One region of the Lactobacillus sp. ESL0681 genome, then DNA from elsewhere that is predicted to be linked to it. Evidence: riboswitches for the same ligand, from Rfam matches in the RefSeq annotation. Region 1 holds a riboswitch; the other holds the start of a gene.
The links. A riboswitch is a leader RNA that binds a small molecule or an ion and turns the genes downstream of it on or off. The one in region 1 is predicted to bind lysine.

Region 1 (5,915 bases):
TAGAGATGAAGCAAAACAGCCTTCATCCCTATTTCGAAATAAGATTAAAATATAATTTATACTTAGCCCCACTTCCGTAGGGAACACCACTTCCTAATCTCATGGTTTTACCAAAATCTTAGGAGCACCCTCACTTAAGTAAGGAATACGTAGTTAACTGTACCATAGTGTTCTAAGTAGATAAACTTTTTTAATAATATGTCAACAAATTTTAAAAAGTCTAGTGGACTTCTTTGATATAGCGTGCTTAAATAAACTTGTTTGTATAGTTTAGCGTCTTAATTTTTAATAAAATTAGAGTTCGTTAGATATAAATATCTTTTAAGTAAAACGTTAATAGCCTTAAAAATATAACTATAAAATATAAAAAAGTGTCTGGGAAAAAACTAGACCCTTAAAAGCAAAAAATCCGTTAGAACCTTTGCGTTCTAGCGGATTTTTCATATACATTCTAGCCTAACCTTGTTATTATTAAATTACTACAAAAAACAAAAAAGGTGGGCTTTTCATGTATCAAAATTATATCACAGGTCAAACTGCTTTAACACTTAACTTTGACTTTTCTATTCCTAAAAATCATCTTGCTCAGGTTATCAGTGATTTTGTCGACTCGATTCCTGCCGATGTGTTGCTGGAAGACAATTCAAATACTGGTCGGCCTGCCTATCACCCAGCAATGATGCTCAAAATACTACTCTTTGCCTATTCTAGACGCGTTTTCTCTGGTAGAAAAATTGAGCGGATGCTCACAGAAAACCTACCGATGATGGTCATAGCTAGTGGTAAACATATTTCATATCATACGATCAATAACTTTAGAGCTAGTAGCCATACCAATCAGCTGATTAAACAAGCTTTTGTCTATTTTACTAATCTTTTGCAAGCAGAAGGGTTGCTTAGAGAAGATGCTATCTTTATTGATGGGACTAAAATTGAAGCTGATGCTAACAAGTATACTTTCGTTTGGAAAAGAGCTGTCGAAAAGTTTCATACTAAGTTAAAGGCTAATGCAGTTGAGCTTTATGATGAATTGATTCAAAAAGAAGTAATCCAAGCGATTACTGAAGAAGAAGCACAAACTAGTCAGGGTCTGGCAATCATGGCAGAACAAACAGAAACTGCCATCAAGCAACTAGATGAAGCAATCGCGGCTGAGCCGAAAGTAATTCCTGGAGGTTCAACTAAAAAACGTCAAAGGCGAGGCCTTAAAAAAGTCTTGCATAAGTTGCGTCAGGATTTTATCCCCAGAGCAGAAAAGTATGAACAGGCGCAAGCAACTTTTGGTGAGCGTAATAGCTACTCAAAGACCGATCATGATGCCACTTTTATGCATATGAAAGAAGATCATATGAGGAATGGTCAGCTCAAACCCGGATATAATATTCAAGTGGCAACTACCAACCAATATGTAGTAGATTATGCACTTTATCCTAATCCAACAGACTTCAAGACTTTAGAACCTTTCTTAAAGCAAATGACAATTTTAGACAAGTTCCAGAACATCGTTGCCGATGCCGGCTATGGCAGCGAATATAATTATTCTATGCTTGAAAATGAGTATGAAGATAAACAATATTTTATTCCTTACAGCCTTTACGATAAGGAGCAGACTAGAAAGTATCAAAATGATCCCACCAAGTTGGCGAATTGGACTTATAATGAGCAAGAAGATTATTACCTTGACTGGCAAGGTGTGCGTTTTAATTTCAAACGTTATGGTAAGCGGAGGAATAAGAGTACGGGGTTAATCTCTGATCTAAAAATATATGAAGCAGATGAGTTTCAGTTAACAGCTGAATTAACTGAGCTAGCAAAAACTAAAAGTGGACGCCAAAGGCAGGTGCAATACAACCCCCATTGGCAATATTTAAAGGCAAAAGCTAAACAAACTCTTCAAAGTAGCGAAGGCAGACGGATCTATGGCTGTAGAAAAACGGACGTAGAGCCAGTCTTTGGACATATGAAGAACGTTTTTGGTGTGCGCAGAACACACTTGCGAGGAAAGAAAAAGGTCGAAACCGATGTAGGTTTGATGTTCATGATGATGAATTTGAGCAAATATTGGAGTAGAAGAGGTGGCGGAAAACTTCTTTTACAGAAAATAAGCAATAAAAAACAGATCAAGATTTTCTTATTACGAAAACTTGGTCTGTTTTTAAGTCTGAAAAGCTAGTTTTTTCCCAGACACTTAATTTTTTCATACAATACCAATATCCTATTTTTATAGCTATTTAAGCAATTGTATAAGTAATTTTAAAAAGAAAAAAGAATTCACTTGCATCAGCAAGAAACACATTCCTAAAATTAAAAAAGCTGTTTTATTAAACATTATCTTCCGCCCCCCTTTTTATAAAATTCTTTTAAGCAATATCTTGTTTTTGTATCAGCCATTGTATATCCATAATTTTATTTTGTCAAGCTCTATCAGTGGATATATTAGTGGCATTTTTTGTTGGTAATGAACTTTTATCATTGCCCTTTAGACCTTTGCTTATTTTTACCTTACTTGGTATTTTCTAAGCACTACTGCTTAAAATATTTTTTACTTAATCTTCTAAAACAAGAAAGTAGTATCGTCAAGATAGCTAAGAAAACAAAATTGAAGTTTTCATTAATCGGCTGAAAGATTATTACACAGATTGATAAAATCAGATAAATAGTAGTAGCTAGCACATTAATCATTTGTTTACTCATAATCATCAGTTCCAACATTTAATAATTCTAAATTATTTGTACAAATGCTACATACCAGTTTTGTATATAATTTATTATACATGAATTTTATTACACATTTACGGGTATACCAATTATAAATAGCGACCAATTTAACTTTATCAATAATACCATCCTGGGCTCATATAATCCTTTTAAAATAAAATTGACAAAAGGTTAATTCTAATCTATGATTCATATTAATTAAATAATTTCCAATGCAATAGAGGTCGCGATAATTACGAACTTGGTCTGAGCTTGCGCAAAGCTATGATGACTAAGCTAAGAATTGTCGCCGAAACGAAAAGGGTTTGCGTAAACTTTTCGTTGGGCTGCAAGAGCATATCTTGCAGACTGTCCCACGAAGCAAATCGTGGGGAGCGCTATCTGATTTATCTAAAGTTAATGAATGATTATTACCTCATTGTAGTTGTACTACAATGAGGTTTTTATTTTACGCTTTTTATTGTATTGGCTTTATTTGAAAGAATTTTTTCGGAGGTTTTCAAAATGAAGTCAAAAAATAATGGGTTAATTGCAATGATTGCAGTTATTTTCAGCATAATATGCGGAACCATGGCGACTAACACGCAAACTATGGCTGCTAAAAAAGATGGCAATACCCTGACCGTAGCAATGGAAGCTAATTATTCGCCAAACAATTGGACACAAACGACCAGTTCTAATGGCGCCGTTCCAATCGAGGGTTCCAATACTTATGCTAACGGTTATGATGTCAAAGTTGCTAAGATCATCGGTAAAAAATTGCACCGCAAAGTGGTAGTTGCCAAAACCGAATGGGACGGTCTCTTGCCAGCTTTAACCAGTGGCAAAGCTGACCTAATTATTGCAGGTATGAGTCCTACGCCGCAAAGAGCCAAAGCCATTGATTTCTCCAAGCCATATTGGAGTGGTACCTTTGTGGTAATTACTAAAGTCAATAATCCTTATGCTAAAGCCAAAAAGCTGACCGATTTTAAAGGCGCCAAGCTAACTTCGCAACAAGGTACCTTTCACTACAAGCTGATTAATCAGTTAAAGGGTGCCAAAAAGCAGCCACCTATGCGTGATTTTTCCGCAATGCGTCAAAGTCTAATCTCTGGTACCATCGACGGTTATATTGCAGATTCAACAGAAGCCATTTCTTTTAAATTAGTTGATCCAGATATCAAAGCAGTGCCGCTTAACAATATGAAGGGTTTTCACCTCACGCAGGATCAAATGGTATCTTGTATCGGTGTTGCGAAAACCAATCAAAAATTACGCAAAGAAGTCAATCAAGTTCTCGCAACTATTTCAACTGCTAAACGAAAAAAGCTAATGACAGCTGCTATTAAGGAGCAGCCTAAAACCACCCATGCTAAAAAGGGCCAGTCTACTAAGCAGACAAATTGGCTGATTGCAATGCTTGACCAGTACGGCGGTATGCTCATCAACGGCATTGGCATGACCTTACTGCTGGCAGCAGTTGGCACAATCGCTGGCTTCTTCATCGGTCTGCTTGTCGGTATCATTAGAACTATTCCGATACCCAAAAAGCGGTCTAAAAGATGGGGTCTAAAATTGCTTGACTGGCTACTGGCCGTTTATATTGAAGTCTTTCGTGGTACGCCGATGATGGTTCAGGCAGCAGTAATCTATTATGGCATTGCACAGTTTTGGCATTTAAATATTGATCGAACAGTAGCAGCACTACTGATTGTTTCTATTAATACTGGCGCCTATTTAGCCGAAATTATTCGCGGCGGGATCACTTCTACACCGCAAGGACAATTTGAAGCCGCTAGTGCCTTAGGCATGACTCATAGTCAAAAGATGTGGCATATTATCTTGCCGCAGGCTATTAAAAATTGCTTGCCGTCAATCACCAACGAATTCATCGTTAACATCAAAGATACTTCTGTTTTGAGTATTATCTCTGTTTCCGAGCTATTCTTTGTTGGTTCCACCATTGCCAGTCAGACCTTTAAGTTTTTCCCGACCTACCTCACCATTTCAGCCATCTACTTAATCCTGACCTTCACTATTACCAGAATTTTTAATTTAATTGAAAAGCGCCTTAATGGTAAGCAAAATTACAATCTAATGGCTAACCAAGTGCAAGTTGGCCAAACCCAATCACATAATTAATTAAGAGGAGTAACCAAAATGAATCAGCAACAACAAATCAAGCTATTACAGCACTTAATCCAAATCCCTACGATTGATGACCATGAAAAGCAGGTCGTTGACTACGTAGCCAGTCTGTTTGCCCCCTATGGCGAACGTGTTCGGTTCACTCGGATTCCTTATCAAGGAGATCGTGAAAGTGCGGTAATTTCAATTGGACCAACAGATGGTAATTTCAAGTTAGGCTTTTCCGGTCATATGGACGTAGTTAACTTGGGCAATCCTGCTGCTTGGCATGATGATCCTTTTTCTGGGAAATTATACGATCATGATACTAAAATCTATGGACGCGGCACTACCGATATGAAGAGCGGACTAGCAGGAATGATCAGTACTCTGCTAACTTTACTTGAAGAAAACGTACCTTTAAGCGGTGAATTACGCTTGTTAATGTCAGTTGGTGAAGAAACTGGTCAATGGGGTTCAGAGGAATTAACTAAACAAGGCTATGTCGATGATTTAGATGTTTTAATCATTGGTGAAGATACCACCGATCTCAATATCTCTTATGCTAGCAATGGCGATATTGACTATACTGTCACTTCTCAAGGTGCAGTTGCCAGGACTGATCAAGTTGGCGTCTTAAATGCCATTGATAATATGTATGATTTTATCAACTTGGCAAATCAAAAATTACGAAATTTACCACGCGTCGATCCAAAAATGGGGCCTGTAATCCACAATATCACCATGATTTCTGGTGGTGACCAGATTAACAATATGCCCAGCAAAGTCACTGCTCGGGGAAATATTCGGATCAATCCGTTATACACCGTCGCAGATATTCAGGCAGTTTTAACAGACGTTCTAAATGAAATAAATCAATTGCCGCGACACCAATTTACGCTGCAATACGATTACCTCGGTGAGCCCGTCATGGGAGATAAACATAACGAGTATCTCTTAGCCGCCCAAGAAATGATGAGTGACATTGTTGGTCATCGCGTCAAACTAGTAACTGAATCAGGTACAACTGATGCTTCTAAATTTAGCCAGAGTCCTACCCCACCAGTTATGCTAGTAGCGGGACCTGG
Region 2 (15,087 bases), 320 kb from region 1:
AAAAGGAACAAATAAGTAAAGAACTACAAAAACAAGGAAAAACACTAAATAGTTTTAAAGGTTATCGTATAGGCGCTTACGTTTTTCCAAAAATCAAGGATAAGTTTACTGGAGTGACAGGAGATTTTTATGGAAAAGCGGTTATTTATTTAATTCCACCTGAGGTCCAATTACCAAGGCAAAATACTATGTTTTATGATCCAATTGATTCTAATTGGGGTACTGGCGACGCTATCAATTCTACAAAGATTGACAAAAACCTGAATAATAAATTAATTAGTCTTTTTCCAAAAACAAATAGAAATTTGCAAGTACAAGTAGCAGCAGACTTATCTTATCCAGATACTATTCCAGATCCGGATGATAGTGAAGGACCTGATTATCATAATAAGACGCTTAAAGACTTGCTCGGGAAAAAAGGCTATAAATCAGCGATAGTTTTAGACACCTATATTAATAGCGGAGATTATAATGATGAAGAAATCTATAGTATAACTAAAAATAAGCTAAAAGTAGCTTTAAAGAAAAAGCATAAAAAATTTGCAGATTTTAAAGGTTATCGCATAGGGGCTTATATCTGTCCTATACATGATGATCATGTTGATAAATATGGTGAAACTGAAGTAATTTTAGTACCACCAAAAGTTAGGTTACCTAATGTAGGTAATCTAACTTTTGGCCTTGATGATGTTAAATTGAATTGAGTATCTGAAAAAAACGGCTCTTTTGCAAATCCTGTTGATGGAGAATAATATTTAATTTGAAATACTTTAGGCAATCATGCTTAAAGTATTTTCTTTTAGCACGGTATTTTTTGCTTCTAACATAATTCTAGCAGTCATGTTGGAAAAGTTACGATAGCCATAAGCTGTGCGCTGAATTTGCTTAATCTTGCGATTAGTTCCTTCAACGCAGCCATTAGAATACTTGCAAATAACCACATTAAATACAGCTTTTCGATTACGTTTAAGGTCTTAAGCGTTATTTTCATCTGCCAGCCCACAGGCCCACATCGGTTTGGCAGTTAAATAATTTAGCCATTTGCTCAGGATTATGTTCAGTTAATGCTTTACTCAAGTCCTGCATTAAATCATAAGTCGCCTGCAATTTTGGATCCTTCTACCACAAGCTGCTCTTGCGTTAGGCAGTCTTTTAAATGTTGATAATACTTAACTTTTTTAACTTCTAGCTTACTGTAAGGTGTTAAATATGATTTAAGCAAGATGTAACGCCGATCACGACGGTAAGCTTCAAGTTCGCTTGACATAAGGCTTGATTTTCCTGCTTGATCAGCTTTTCTTTGGGAGTCATGTTTAGGGCGTCCTTTCGGTTTAATAACAACATTATACCCGTTTTCTTGATAAGAACGTACCAAATTGGCTAACATACCACCGCTTTTAAGCCCTAAGTCTAGGGCAATACTACCTAAAGATTCATGATTTGATTAACTAGCTTGCGCTTTAAACTCTATGGAATAGTTGGTATACGGGCGTTCTAAGATGTTTAAGCCGTACCGATCAATTTAGTAATAAAATCGGCAATTAGTTGGCAAACTTTAGGGAAATAAACGGCAAATTTTAGGTAATTGTGGTATAACTAATTTAACAATTTATTGAGAAAGGACTTACATATGAAAAGAACTAAAGTTATTGCCTTACTAACTACCGTTTGTGCACTAATTAATACCCAAGCTAATGTGCAATCGGTGCAAGCTGCAACTTACCACGTTGTCAAACAAAAGAATTACTCAAAGACTAAGCCTTATCATGCTAAAGACCCTGACAAAAGTGTCAAGATTTGGAATAAAAAACATACCAAAACTATAGGTAACTTGCAAAATTATCCACACACAACTTGGTATGCTTCAGCTTCAGTTACTATAAAGCATGACTCAACTAAAGCTATTTATTATAAGGTCAGAAGTGGCAACAAAAAGCACTCTGGTTATGTCTGGCATGGTTATTTAACTAAGGGAAAATATGTAGCTACTAACACCTCTACTGCTACAGCATTCTTATATAATCCGATAGATCCAGCAAATTTAGACGGAATAGATACCAAGAATATTGATAGCACTTTAAATAATATGGTAATTAGTCTATTTCCAAATACTATTCATGATAAGCAGACTCAGTTAGCTGCTGACCTTTTTGACCACTATGTAATTGGAGCTGAGGGTTGTATACAATTGACAAGTTACACAAAATTAAATAATCAAAGTGACTTTAAAAACTTTATATACAACCAATTAAAAAAGGAATTAACTAAATATAACAAAACCTTTACCGACTTTAATGGTTATAAGATTGGTGCTTATGTAGATCCAAAAAATAAACAGACTATTGTTCTATTAAAGTCACCTGAGTCAACACCAACTAAGTTACCGACCGTATTTTATGATCCCAAAAATTATGCTGGGGTAACTTCTTCTGAATATATTGATACAAAACGTAACGATGAGTTAATAAGTCTCTTTCCTGGAACTATCAAAAATGATCAAGTTCAATTAGCTGCCAATTTGTACCAATCATATTTTGATGTATCCGCTGACTATCCAGAACACTACGATGACATTTGCAAAGATATTCTTGGTAAAAATTATAAGAAAAAAGTGGTTTTTGTTAGGAGCATGTTAGGTTGGAAAGATTCAACATACACAGAAGGAAAAAGTGATGAAGAAATCTACGAAGCTGCTAAAAAAGAAATTGCAAAAGACTTAAAACGTCAGCATAAGAAATTCAACGACTTTAAAGGATATAAAATAGGTGCATACTTCTGTCCTAGCACTGAAGAAAATAACTATGGTGTTACCCAAATTATCCTAGTACCACCAACAGTTAAATTACCCAAAATAGGTAAATGTACTTTTACTATTGATGATGTGCCATTAGATTAATAATTATCTTAAAGCGATTCTTATTGAATCGCTTTTTTATTTTTTCCCACAAATACTTCTTAATAGAACGCCAAGTATTAATTGCTAATAAATAAGCGATATCAAACTGTTCCTCTATAATTTATTGATTCATCGTTTCAATATCAATCGTCTTATCAATCCAATCACCTTCAAAAAAGTCACGTTCATGGCTCACAATGATTACACCACCTGGAAAATTAACTATGGCTTTGCGCAAGGCTTCTTTAGTATCACGATCCAAATGATTAGTTGGTTCATCCAAAAACAACAAGTTAGCAGGCTCAAATTGCATCTTAGCCAGCTTAACCTTTTCCTGCTCACCACCCGACAACTTTTTAAGCGGGCTCATTGCCTGCTGGGCAGTTACACCTAGTCTTGCTAGTGCTCCTCGCAATTCTTTGGGCTTTTTACGATCAAATTCTTCTTGGAGATATTGCAACGGTGTCATATTATTATTTGGCCAAGTCAAATCTTGCTTAAAATAAGCTATTTTGGCAGTCGTTGACAATTCAAAGTTACCAAAGATTGGCTCTAGCTTACCAAGTAAAGTCTTCAATAGTGTCGTTTTACCAATTCCATTAAAACCAGTAATCGCGACCTTCTCATTGCCACCAACCGAAAAGTTAAAAGCTTCTTTAACCAAGGCTTGTTCATAACCGATCACTAAATCTTGGGTCTGCAATAACAGATTAGAAGCTGTTGCCACATACGGAAAGTCAAAGTGGGCTTGCCGATTAGACTTAGGCGGATTCAGAACCGTCATTTTCTCTAATTGCTTTTCACGTGACTTGGCACTCTTAGACCTTGTTCCCGCCTTATTCTTACGAATGTAGGCTTCCGTTTTCACAATTTTGCGCTGCTGATTAGCATAGGCCTTAAGGTAAGTCTCTCGATTAGCAGCCTTTTGCTTCATTGCCTGTTTCAGCGTTCCAGTGTAACGGGTAATTGTGCCAGAATCCACATCAATAATGCAGTTAGTTATTCGTCCTAAGAAATCATAATCATGGCTAACGACAATAAAAGCACCGGCAAAATCATTCAAATAATCAACTAGCCAATCAATATGACCCACATCAAGATAGTTAGTTGGCTCGTCTAACAGCAAAACATCAGGCGTTTCTAACAGTAATTTCGCCAGAATAATTTTAGAACGTTGACCACCCGAAAGTTGTGCTACATCATGGTCATAGCCAAGCTCTGCCAGACCCAATCCTGAAGCAACCCGCTCAATTTCAGTATCAATTTGATAAAAGTTATTCTCTTCTAAGTAAGTTTGCAATTTACCTGCTTTAGTCAGTAACTCTTCATCACCATCAGTAGCATACTGCACATATAAGTCATTTAATTCTTGTTCTTTTTGATAAAGCCCAGCAAAAGCTGTACGCAAAAAAGCCCGAATAGTTACTCCCGGCGTCAATTTAGCATACTGATCTAGGTAACCTACCGAAATTTTATTTTGCCATTTAACTTGTCCAGTATCCGGCAACATTTCTCCAGTCAAAATTTTTATCAAAGTTGACTTACCCACGCCGTTTTGACCAGTCACTCCCATGTGATCTTCTTTATTAAGGACAAAGTTTGCAGCTTCATATAAAGTTTTATCCACAAAACTCTGTCCTAAATTTTTAACCGTTAATAAACTCATTGGCTATCCCCTTAAGCTGAAAAAATACAACTCGTTCTAGTATATAATAAAGTTGTCTTTTTTGCTGGAGACCAAGATAAATTGCATAAACTTAAATATAAGTATTACAACATTTACTAAATTTAATCGCCAACCCGCTTATTATCTACAAATTTTTCGTAAGCTACCTGTTCAGAGGTTTGGGTGATTTCTATCTGGTCAAGATTAAAGCACGCTTGATGAAGTTGTTCTTCTGGAATTTGAATTTCATGTGTTACCGTCGCATTTCCGATTAATTCTAACCAATAACCACTTTCAGTCTGATGAATCTGCGTCTGAACCACGCCACCAGGATTATATACAGTTATTAGCTGTTCTAATTGAACTTGCGTAGGATAATTTAAATAAAAAGCTAAGCTAGTTGCCGACATTCCCGTTCCACAAGCATTAGTAAAACCAACGCCTCGCTCATAAGTTTCCACAAATAATCGATTTTTTCCTAAAATTTGAGCAAAACTAACATTTACACCAGCTGGAAAATAAGGGTTAGCTTGATTCAACTTATGACCTAATTCTCCAAGTTCACGATGTGCTAACTTAATATCATGAACAAAGCTGATTAAATGTGGATTAGGCACAGCAATTGCGGTAAAAGCTAAATTTGAATTAAGCTGCGGCAATTTTTGGTTAATGATTTTGCTTAGACCAAAATTAGCAAATTGCAAATCCGCTTGTGCAAACGAAACCGGAGCTATTTCCACACTAAAAGCTGGCACACTAGGTGCTAAATCTGGATAACGCTTGACTTGCAGGTCGGCCTGCGGTGTTTGTACAATAAATGCTGTTTCTCTGTATTTTTCAGCTAAATAGCGCGCCACCGTCCGCAAGCCATTCCCACACATCAGTGCCTCAGAACCATCGCGATTAAATATCTTCATCTGTGCTAGTGCATCGGCATTAGTTGCCTGATCAATGACTAGTAAGCCGTCACTGCCGCCAAGCAAGCCTGACGCATGGTTGGTTATGTTAATTGCTAATTGTTGTAATTCACTAATAGTTAACGGTTGTTTCAGGACTGTTTGATCTAAAATAAAAAAACTATTCTGTGAGCCGTGGACTTTTTGCAGACTAATCATTTATTCTTACCTCATTTTCAAAAAAATTATGATAAATTTGCCGAACTGCTTCAGGCGCATCTACTCGTCTAGTTCCTAACATCATTGAAATACGTGAAGCTCCCTGATTAATCATATAAACTCCAATCTTTTTCTTAGCTAACGATTCAATCACTTGCTCCATAACGCCAACTTTACTTCTCATTCCTTCTCCCACAACCATGATAATGGCATAATCATCAATCCACTCAAGGTGGTCTGGTTGCAATTGCTCTTGAATGTCACGGCACATTTTTTGACGAAGCTCAGCCGTAAATTGCCGCTGATCAAAAATCACCGTTAAGTCATCAATTCCAGAAGGCATATGTTCATACGAGATATGATACTTATAAAATATTTGTAGTAGTTTCAGGGTAAATCCAACCTCTTTATTCAATAAATATCGATGAATATATAAAGCGGAAAAATGACTATCAGCAGCTACCCCAGTAACTATCGTATCAGGCTTGAAATTTTTCGCTGGAACAATCACTGTTCCTCGTGCCAGTGGATGATTAGTATTTTTAACTTCAATGGGAATGTTAGCAGCAATTGCTGGTAATATCGCTTCATCATGAAAAACTGAAAATCCAGCATATGACAACTCCCGCAATTCCCGATAAGTCATACGTTTAATTGCCCGTGGTTGTTTTACTATCGCTGGATCGGCTGCATAAATTGCATCAACATCAGTAAAGTTTTCATAACCATCAGCATGCAAACCGCGTGCTAGAATCGCTCCCGTAATATCTGAGCCACCACGTGAAAACGTCGCGATTTGCTGAGATTTAGTTAGACCATAAAAGCCGGGAACTACAATATATCCTCTAGGAAGTTGAAAATTAGCTAAATGCTCATAAGTTTCTTCCAAAACTTGTGCATCTTGTGGATTAGCTGAAACGGTGATTCCTAATTTGGCACTGTCAGCAAAGTGGGCAGAAATGCGCAGTTTTCTTAAAATTAGCGTCAATAACTGTGCATTTAAGATTTCACCATGAGCCTTAAACGCTGCCATTAAATAATCATCATTAGGATATTTATTTTTAGGCAGTTGTAATAAAATTTGCTTTAACGCCGCAAGTTCTTCTGTTTCAAGATCAAAATAATCAGCAATTGCCTGATACCGCGCCCAAATTTCAGTTTGGATGACTGCTGTATTCTCGTTTTTCAACGTTTTTTTGGCATATACAATTAACAAATCTGTTACTTTGCGATCGTCAGGAAATCTTTTCCCTGGTGCAGACGTAACGATAACTTTGCGCTCTGAATCTGCTTGAATAATCTTAATTATCTTCTGGACCTGCTTACCATCTGCTAGCGAGCTACCGCCAAATTTTACAACTTTCATTTGCACTAAAACTCCTTTTCCAATGGTCAATTTTTAAAATCAAAAATGATTAGTTGCCATTCTAGCATGTATTTTATAATCTGCAACTCAGCTGATTTTTATTTTCTAGTCAAAAAATAATTTTAATCCAAGTCTCTTGACATGCTGACCAAAAGAAGTTAGTATTTGCACTATCGAATGAGGTTGCAATAACCATCAGTAAGTTGACCGAGCTTTTGCTTAGCGTTGAAGCCAACTGAAAGGGGAAATTGCCGAAGTGCTAATCGTAATAAGCAAGTGATTAGTTGCTGGGGCATAGTTTAAGAGACTATGAACTGTCGCAGAATAAATCTGCGGAGCGCTATCGACAAATTGATCCCAAAAATTTAAAGGTTCTTTTGTTTCAAGCGTAAACAAAAGAACCTTTTTTAGTTAGTAAAGCTGGAGGAATGTAGCTTGGTTAAGACAAATACACAAGGACATCTGACAATTGGCGGTTGTGACGCCATCGACTTAGCTCATAATTTTGGTACACCATTAATCGTTTATGATGTGACCAAAATCAGACATCAGTTTGAGCAATTTCAAGCCGCTTTTGATGAAACCAAGATCAATTACGAAATTAGTTATGCTTCAAAAGCACTAGCAATCAAGGCAATTGACCAGGTTATCAATCAAGAACAAGGGCACCTTGACGTAGTTTCCAGCGGTGAACTAATGACTGCTGTTGCAGCGGGCTTTCCCATGGCAAAGGTCAGTTTTCATGGGAACAATAAAACCCGTGCTGAACTAAAGCTAGCTCTCGACCAGCACGTTGGGACGATTATTGTCGATAACTTTTACGAATTAACACTTTTAGAGCAATTATTAGCTGGAACTGCCAGCCAAATAAATGTCATGTTGCGACTAGCACCTGGAATTACTGCTCACACTCACGAATACATCCAAACTGGGCAAGTTGACAGCAAGTTTGGCTTTGATATTGCTTCAAGACAAGCAGAACAAGCTTTAAAACAAGTGTTAGCTAGTCAACATTTGCATTTAATTGGCTATCATGCCCATATCGGTTCACAGATTATGGCGGTTAACGGCTTTAGTGCCTTAGTAAAAAAACTAGTCAAACTGTCTGCTAATTGGCAAGAAAAATATGGCTATCAACCAGCAGTTTTAAATTTGGGCGGTGGTTTTGGCATTCAATACACTGCAAATGATCATCCATTACCACCCAAAAGCTTTATTCATCAAATTGTGACCGACTTAAAAGCTGAAATCGCTGAGACTAATTTAAATTTACCAGCGATTTGGCTAGAACCAGGTCGCGCAATCGTAGGTGCTGCTGGTTATAGTCTCTATACCATTGGAGCGCGCAAAGAAATTCCTAATCTCAGAACCTATATCAGCGTTGATGGCGGCATGGGCGACAACATTCGACCGAGTCTTTACCAAGCTAAGTATCAAGCGCTCCTAGCGAGCAACCCTCTAGCTGCACCAACCCAAACCGTGACCATTGCTGGTCGTTATTGCGAATCAGGAGATATTTTAGTGAAAAACCAACCACTACCAGATATTAGTCCGGAAGATATCTTAGCAGTGCTAGCCACTGGAGCTTATGGCTATTCGATGGCCTCCAACTATAACCGAGTTGGACGACCGGCAGTGGTTTTTGCAGAAAACGGACAAGCAAAGCTAGTAGTTAAACGAGAAACCGCTAGCGATTTAATTCGACTAGATTTAGATTATCTCAATTAAGCGAGGCAAAATTATGAAAAAAGATGCACAAGAATTAATTAATTTGATTAGCAATGCAGATAAAACAACTCCAGTTAAAGTTTTTTTACAGGGAAAATTACAGCAATTAGCTATTCCCTCAACCATTCAAGCTTTTTTAGATGACAAAATCGGCGTACTATTTGGCGACTGGCCGGTAGTTAAAGAGTGCTTGCAAGCAAATGCAGCACTCATCAGCGATTATCATATTGAAAATGAGGCCCGTAATTCTGCACTGCCATTGTTAGATCTTAAAGAAGTGGACGCTCGGATTGAACCAGGGGCAATTATACGTGACCAAGTAACGATTGGTAAACAAGCCGTTGTTATGATGGGGGCAGTCATTAATCTTGGTGCCGAAATCGGCGCTAAATCCATGGTTGATATGGGCGCGGTTATCGGTGGCAGAGCAATTATCGGCGAAAATGTTCATGTTGGCGCTAATGCCGTAATTGCTGGTGTCATCGAACCTGCCTCTGCCCAGCCAGTAATGATTGGCGATAATGTGTTAATTGGCGCTAACGCCGTAGTTTTAGAAGGAATTACAGTCGGAAGTGGCGCTGTAATTGCAGCAGGGGCCATTGTTACCAAAGACGTTGCACCAAATGCAGTGGTCGCAGGTGTTCCTGCTAAAGTAATCAAACAAGTAGATCTTAAGACTAAAAGTAAAACTGGCTTAGAAGATCAGCTGCGAAAGTTGTGACTTAAATGCCTGCACTCAATGAACAACAATTAATTAAGATTAGAAGACAACTCCATCAAATCCCTGAGCTGGCTTTAGCAGAACATGAAACCCACAAGTTACTGTTAAAAATTATTAGCAGCTTCCCGCAACAATACCTAACAATCAAGGAATTTTCTGAGTTGCCAACTGCCATTATGATTTACGTTCAGGGTAAAAATCCGCACAAAACGCTTGGTTATCGTGCTGATATTGATGGACTACCAGTCAGCGAACAAACTGGGCTGCCATTTCAATCAACCCATCCCGGCATAATGCATGCTTGTGGTCATGATCTCCACATGAGTGTTGCTCTGGGCATTCTCAGCTATTTTGCTGATCAGCAACCTACTGATAATTTAGTCTTTTTCTTCCAACCTGCCGAAGAAAGTGAAAGTGGCGCTAAATTAGCTTATGATCTTGGACTTTTTCAAGGAAAATCACACATTACTGAAATCTACGCATTGCACGATACGCCTAAACTTGCAACAGGTAGTATTGGTACATGTCTTGGAACCTTATTTGCCGGAACAACCGAAATTAACGTCGACTTTTACGGTCGAGATGGTCATGCCGCTTATCCCCAAAATGCTAATGACATGGTGGTCGCAGCAGCAGAATTCGTCAACCAAGTACAGACAATCATTTCGCGCAGTATTGATCCCTTAGAGGCTGGCGTCATTACCCTAGGAAAAATGACTGCTGGCAGTGTACGCAATGCCATCGCTGGCAGTGCTCATATCGAAGGGACTATTCGCGGTTTAAGCCAACCAATTATTGAGCAAATTAAACAGCGTCTGCAAGCAATTGCTCAAGGAATTGCTACAAGTTATAACGCACAAGTAAAACTTGACTTTAACCAAGGCGGTTATTTCCCAGTGAAAAATGATCCTAAATTAACTAAGCAATTAATTAATTTTTTACAGCAAAAATCCGATATTGATTTTGTCAAAACATCCCCTGCCATGACTGGCGAAGATTTTGGTTATCTTCTAAGCAAAATTCCCGGCACCATGTTCTGGTTAGGAGTTGGCAAAACTAGTGCACTACATTCAGCTACTTTTGTACCGGATGAACGCGCAATCATGATCGGCGTCAAAACCGTTATTGGTTTTCTAGAATATCGAATGGCGAATTTATAATATAGGAAGGAAAAATAAAAATGTTACTACAAGAAGCAGAAATTATAACTGCGATTATTACCCCTTTTAATGACGATGGATCGCTTAATTATGCTGGTCTTAAGCAACTAGTTAACCATTTAATTGCCCATGGCAGTCAGGGCTTTGTCTTTGGCGGTACAACTGGCGAAGTTGCTACGCTAACTTATGATGAGAAAATCGCGCTTTATCAAAAAGCCGTTGAAATCGTAGCAGGTCGGGTACCCATTATCGCTGGCACTGGTTCTAACAATACCGCAGCGACTATCGAGTTAACTCAAAAAGTCAGTCAAATTGCTGGGATTGATGCATTACTCGTGGTCGTACCATATTACAACAAGCCTAATCAGCGCGGGATGTTGGCCCATTTTACTGCAATCGCTGATCATTCAGACTTACCAATCATAATTTATAATATTCCCGGTCGCACTGGTGTCACGATGACTAACGAAACGGTTTTACAATTAGCAAAGCATCCCAACATTATCGGCGTTAAGCAATGTACTACCACCGAAGATTTAGAATATCTCGTAGAACATGCACCAAGCGACTTTTTAGTATATAGCGGTGAAGATAAGCAAGCTTTAGTCGCTAAAGTAATTGGCGCTCAGGGAATTATTTCTGTTGCTTCCCATCTTTATGGTGACCAAATGACGCAAATGTATCAGGCGCTTAAAGCTGGTAAGATTGCTGAAGCCGGTAGTTGGCAGCGGCTCCTTACCCCAAAGATGGACGCATTATTTTTATTTCCATCACCTTCTGGAGTAAAAGCTGTTTTGAACGCCCAAGGTTTTCATACTGGTAGCTGCCGCTTACCAATTGTTGATTTAAACGAATCCGAAAAACAACAATTAGCCCAGGCACTTGAACTACCCAATTATAATTTAGCTGCGCCGCTTGTTTTAACGTTAGGAGAAAATCATGCTTAAAGTATTTTTAGCCGGTTTTAACGGTTCAATGGGACAAGAAGTTGTTAAGTTGATCGACTCTTTACCTGATTACGAAATAACTGGTGTGTTAGCGCCGCATCTAACTAGCCTAGATCCCGCCACTTATCAGTTAGCTTCATCTGTCAAAATGTTTAAAAAGTTGACTGATATTACTGGTCAGTATGACATTTGGATTGATTTTACTGTTCCGAGCGCTGTTTATGACAATACCAAATTTGCCATAGAACACAACATTAAACCCATAATTGGTACTAGCGGCTTAACCGACGAACAAGCTGCTAAACTACAAGTTTTAGCAACCGATAAAAAAGTTGGCGGTATTATTGCCCCCAACTTTGGTCTATCAGCCATTTTATTAATGAAATTTGCTCAAATTGCAGCTGCTTACTTTCCAGATGCCGAGATTATCGAAATGCATCATGCCGATAAAAAAGATGCGCCTTCAGGAACTGCCATTCAAACCGCGCAAATCATCGCGCAAAATCGCAATCATCAACCCGAAGCAAACTTTGCAAATAATCCCGCACGTGGTGCTGACAAATATGGCATTCCTATCCACGCAGTTCGTTTACCCGGCTACGTTGCCCATGAACAAGTGCTCTTTGGCGGCGACGGTGAAGCTTTAACGATTAGACAAGATTCTTTTGATCGCCATTCCTTCATGCACGGGGTTAGATTAGCGCTTGAAAAAGTTAGCGACTTGCATAACCTAGTTATTGGCTTAGAGAACCTTATATAATAGGAAGAAAGAAGAAAATATCATGCCACAATTAGCTACAGACTTAATCGAGATTGAAAATCAGCGCTTGGCTGTTACCACCCCTTCAGCTATCCGGAAGTTTGACCAAGAAATTTCAGATATTCCAGAAATTATTAAATTAACTTTAGGAGAACCTGACTTAAATACTCCAGAACATGTTAAGCAAGCTGCCATTCACAGCATTGAAAATAATGAATCCCATTATGGCAGACAAGCTGGAAATCTCCAGTTATGTAAGGCAATCAGTGCTTATCTTAAGCGCAAACAAGAACTAGTTTATAATCCTAATAGCGAAATTATCATTACCGTTGGTGCAACCGAAGCAATCGCCACCGCAATTATTTCTCTCTTTAATCCTGGCGACGAAGTGATTGTGCCAACTCCTATCTTTGCTCTTTATTTTTCCTTATTGCAGCTATTTGGAATAACAGCTGTGACTATTAATACTGCAGATGACGATTATCTTCTAACTCCTGAAGCACTTAAGCGAACTTTAAAGCGACATCCACAAGCAAAAGGAATTATTTTAAATTATCCTAATAACCCAACCGGGCGTGAATACCCACCTAAATTAATTAAACAACTCGGCTCGCTTTTAGCCAGTCAGCAGCTCTATGTAATTTCTGATGAAATTTATAGCGAATTACTTTATAAAGCGCAAAAACATTACTCGATTGCTCGTGTTATTCCCGAGCGAACTATTTTAATTAACGGCTTATCAAAGTCACACGCAATGACGGGCTACAGAATCGGTTATCTTGCTGGTCCGCAAGCAATTATCAAAAAGATGACCACGACTCATGCTCTTTTAGTTACCACCGTGGCTAATACTACTCAAGCAGCCGCTACAGAAGCACTATCGCCTGCTGGTGACCTAGATCCACAAGCTGCTGTCAAAATATACACCGAACGCCAGCAAGTTTTGAGCGATGGCTTAACCAAATTAGGCTTGAAAGTAATTCCACCTGAAGGCGCATTCTATCTCTTCGTTAAAATCCCAGAAAAATATCAAACCGATGATAAATATTTTGCCAAGTTATTGGCGACAAAGGCACGTGTCGGTTGTATTCCGGGTAGTGCCTTTGGTCCTGGTGGTGAAGGTCATATTCGCTTTTCCTATGCAGCAAGTCTGACTGACATTGAGAAAGCAATAAACAGAATTGCACAGTTTTTAAATAACGGAGGTACTAAGCATGAACGGTTATAATGTGGCAATCTTAGGAGCAACGGGCGCCGTTGGGAGTCGCCTAATCGACCAACTGGCTCAATCAACTATCCCTGTTAAAAATTTAAAATTATTGGCTTCTAAACGCTCGGCTGGCAAAATACTACAGTTTAAAGGTGAATCGCTAACTGTTGAACAAACAACTGTTGACTCATTTAAAAATATTGATTTAGTTCTCGCTTCTGCTGGCGGTGAGGTTTCTAAAAAATTCTTGCCAATTGCCGTTGAGGCAGGTGCTGTTTGCGTTGATAACACCAGCGCTTTTCGCATGGATCCCGATGTGCCACTAGTTATCCCAGAAGTGAATCGCAATGCTTTAAAAAAACATCACGGAATTATTGCTAATCCTAACTGTTCAACCATCCAAATGGTTTTAGCTCTAGCACCGATTCGACAAAAATTCGGTTTAAAACAGGTAATTGTTTCAACTTATCAGGCAATTTCTGGAGCCGGACAGGCAGCATGGCAAGAATTATTGGATCAAACCAAGCAACACTTGTATGACAAACCAATGACTGCCAAAATTACACCAGTCAAAGGAGCAGCTAACCATTATCCCCAGGCTTTCAACTTACTACCGCAAATCGATGTTTTTGAAAAAGACGGCTACACTCATGAAGAATGGAAAATGATTCATGAAACTAAAAAGATTTTGCTAGACGACATGGATAGCCCAGACATTAAAGTCACCGCAACTTGTGTGCGCGTACCAGTAGAAATTGGTCATGGCGAATCGATTTATTTGGTTACTGCAGATAAAACTGCTACAGTTAGTGACTTACATACGTTATTAGCTACCGCCCCTGGCATTATTGTTCAAGATGAACCCGCTAAACAACTATATCCACAACCGCTAACTGCCGCGGGTAAACGCGAAACCTTTGTCGGTCGAATTCGTCTTGATGAAGAAAATCCTGGCGCATTCAATATATGGGTTGTTGCCGACAACTTGTTAAAGGGCGCTGCCTGGAATACGGTGGAAGTTGCAGAATGTTTAGTTGCAGATGATTTAATGTAAAACAAAAAGATGGTATCTCCGAATAACCTAAATTAGTTAAATAATTTTTATCTTACCATCTCATTTAGGATTATAATTAAGTTAACAATTAGTTTAAGAGGAATTTTTAAAATGAAAAGAATAACCCATTTTCAAAGAAAAGCCAAATCATTACTAATAGCAGCTACAATTCTAGTGAGTATTGGCACATTAGGATTCAAACCAACTTCAGTGGCTGCAGCAGAACCTAGCACCAACACTTTTGCTACTTTATGGAGCGGACAAGATGGCGAATGTAATTGGTCATACGATATTATTACTAGAACCTTGACCATCAGCAAGGGGACCAACGGACAGCAACTAGGAACTAAGCCAATTGCAAATTTAGTTTCTTGGAGTTCAACAATTGAACGCATTGTCTTTGCTACACCAGTTATCTTACCTATTAACTCTGATAGTAAGTTTAATAATCTACATAATCTGAT

Region 2: it holds a riboswitch for lysine, as region 1 does, so the genes downstream of both, lysA (diaminopimelate decarboxylase) here and OZX59_RS06695 (ABC transporter substrate-binding protein/permease) in region 1, are expected to answer to the same signal.

The regions. Positions count from the first base shown of each region.
Region 1 is NZ_CP113943.1:1,399,080-1,404,994, reverse strand. Features, by position in the region: gene OZX59_RS06700 (IS1182 family transposase) at 509-2,173, shown strand; lysine riboswitch at 2,929-3,106, shown strand; gene OZX59_RS06695 (ABC transporter substrate-binding protein/permease) at 3,223-4,842, shown strand; gene OZX59_RS06690 (ArgE/DapE family deacylase) at 4,861-5,915, shown strand, end outside.
Region 2 is NZ_CP113943.1:1,070,233-1,085,319, forward strand. Features, by position in the region: gene OZX59_RS05160 (hypothetical protein) at 1-704, shown strand, start outside; partial or broken gene OZX59_RS05165 (transposase) at 771-1,003, opposite strand; gene OZX59_RS05170 (hypothetical protein) at 1,091-1,387, opposite strand; gene OZX59_RS05175 (hypothetical protein) at 1,631-2,896, shown strand; gene OZX59_RS05180 (ABC-F family ATP-binding cassette domain-containing protein) at 3,018-4,562, opposite strand; gene dapF (diaminopimelate epimerase) at 4,685-5,677, opposite strand; gene OZX59_RS05190 (aspartate kinase) at 5,670-7,043, opposite strand; lysine riboswitch at 7,213-7,394, shown strand; gene lysA (diaminopimelate decarboxylase) at 7,479-8,771, shown strand; gene dapD (2,3,4,5-tetrahydropyridine-2,6-dicarboxylate N-acetyltransferase) at 8,782-9,492, shown strand; gene OZX59_RS05205 (N-acetyldiaminopimelate deacetylase) at 9,498-10,652, shown strand; gene dapA (4-hydroxy-tetrahydrodipicolinate synthase) at 10,673-11,599, shown strand; gene dapB (4-hydroxy-tetrahydrodipicolinate reductase) at 11,592-12,359, shown strand; gene OZX59_RS05220 (aminotransferase class I/II-fold pyridoxal phosphate-dependent enzyme) at 12,382-13,587, shown strand; gene OZX59_RS05225 (aspartate-semialdehyde dehydrogenase) at 13,574-14,623, shown strand; gene OZX59_RS05230 (BspA family leucine-rich repeat surface protein) at 14,735-15,087, shown strand, end outside.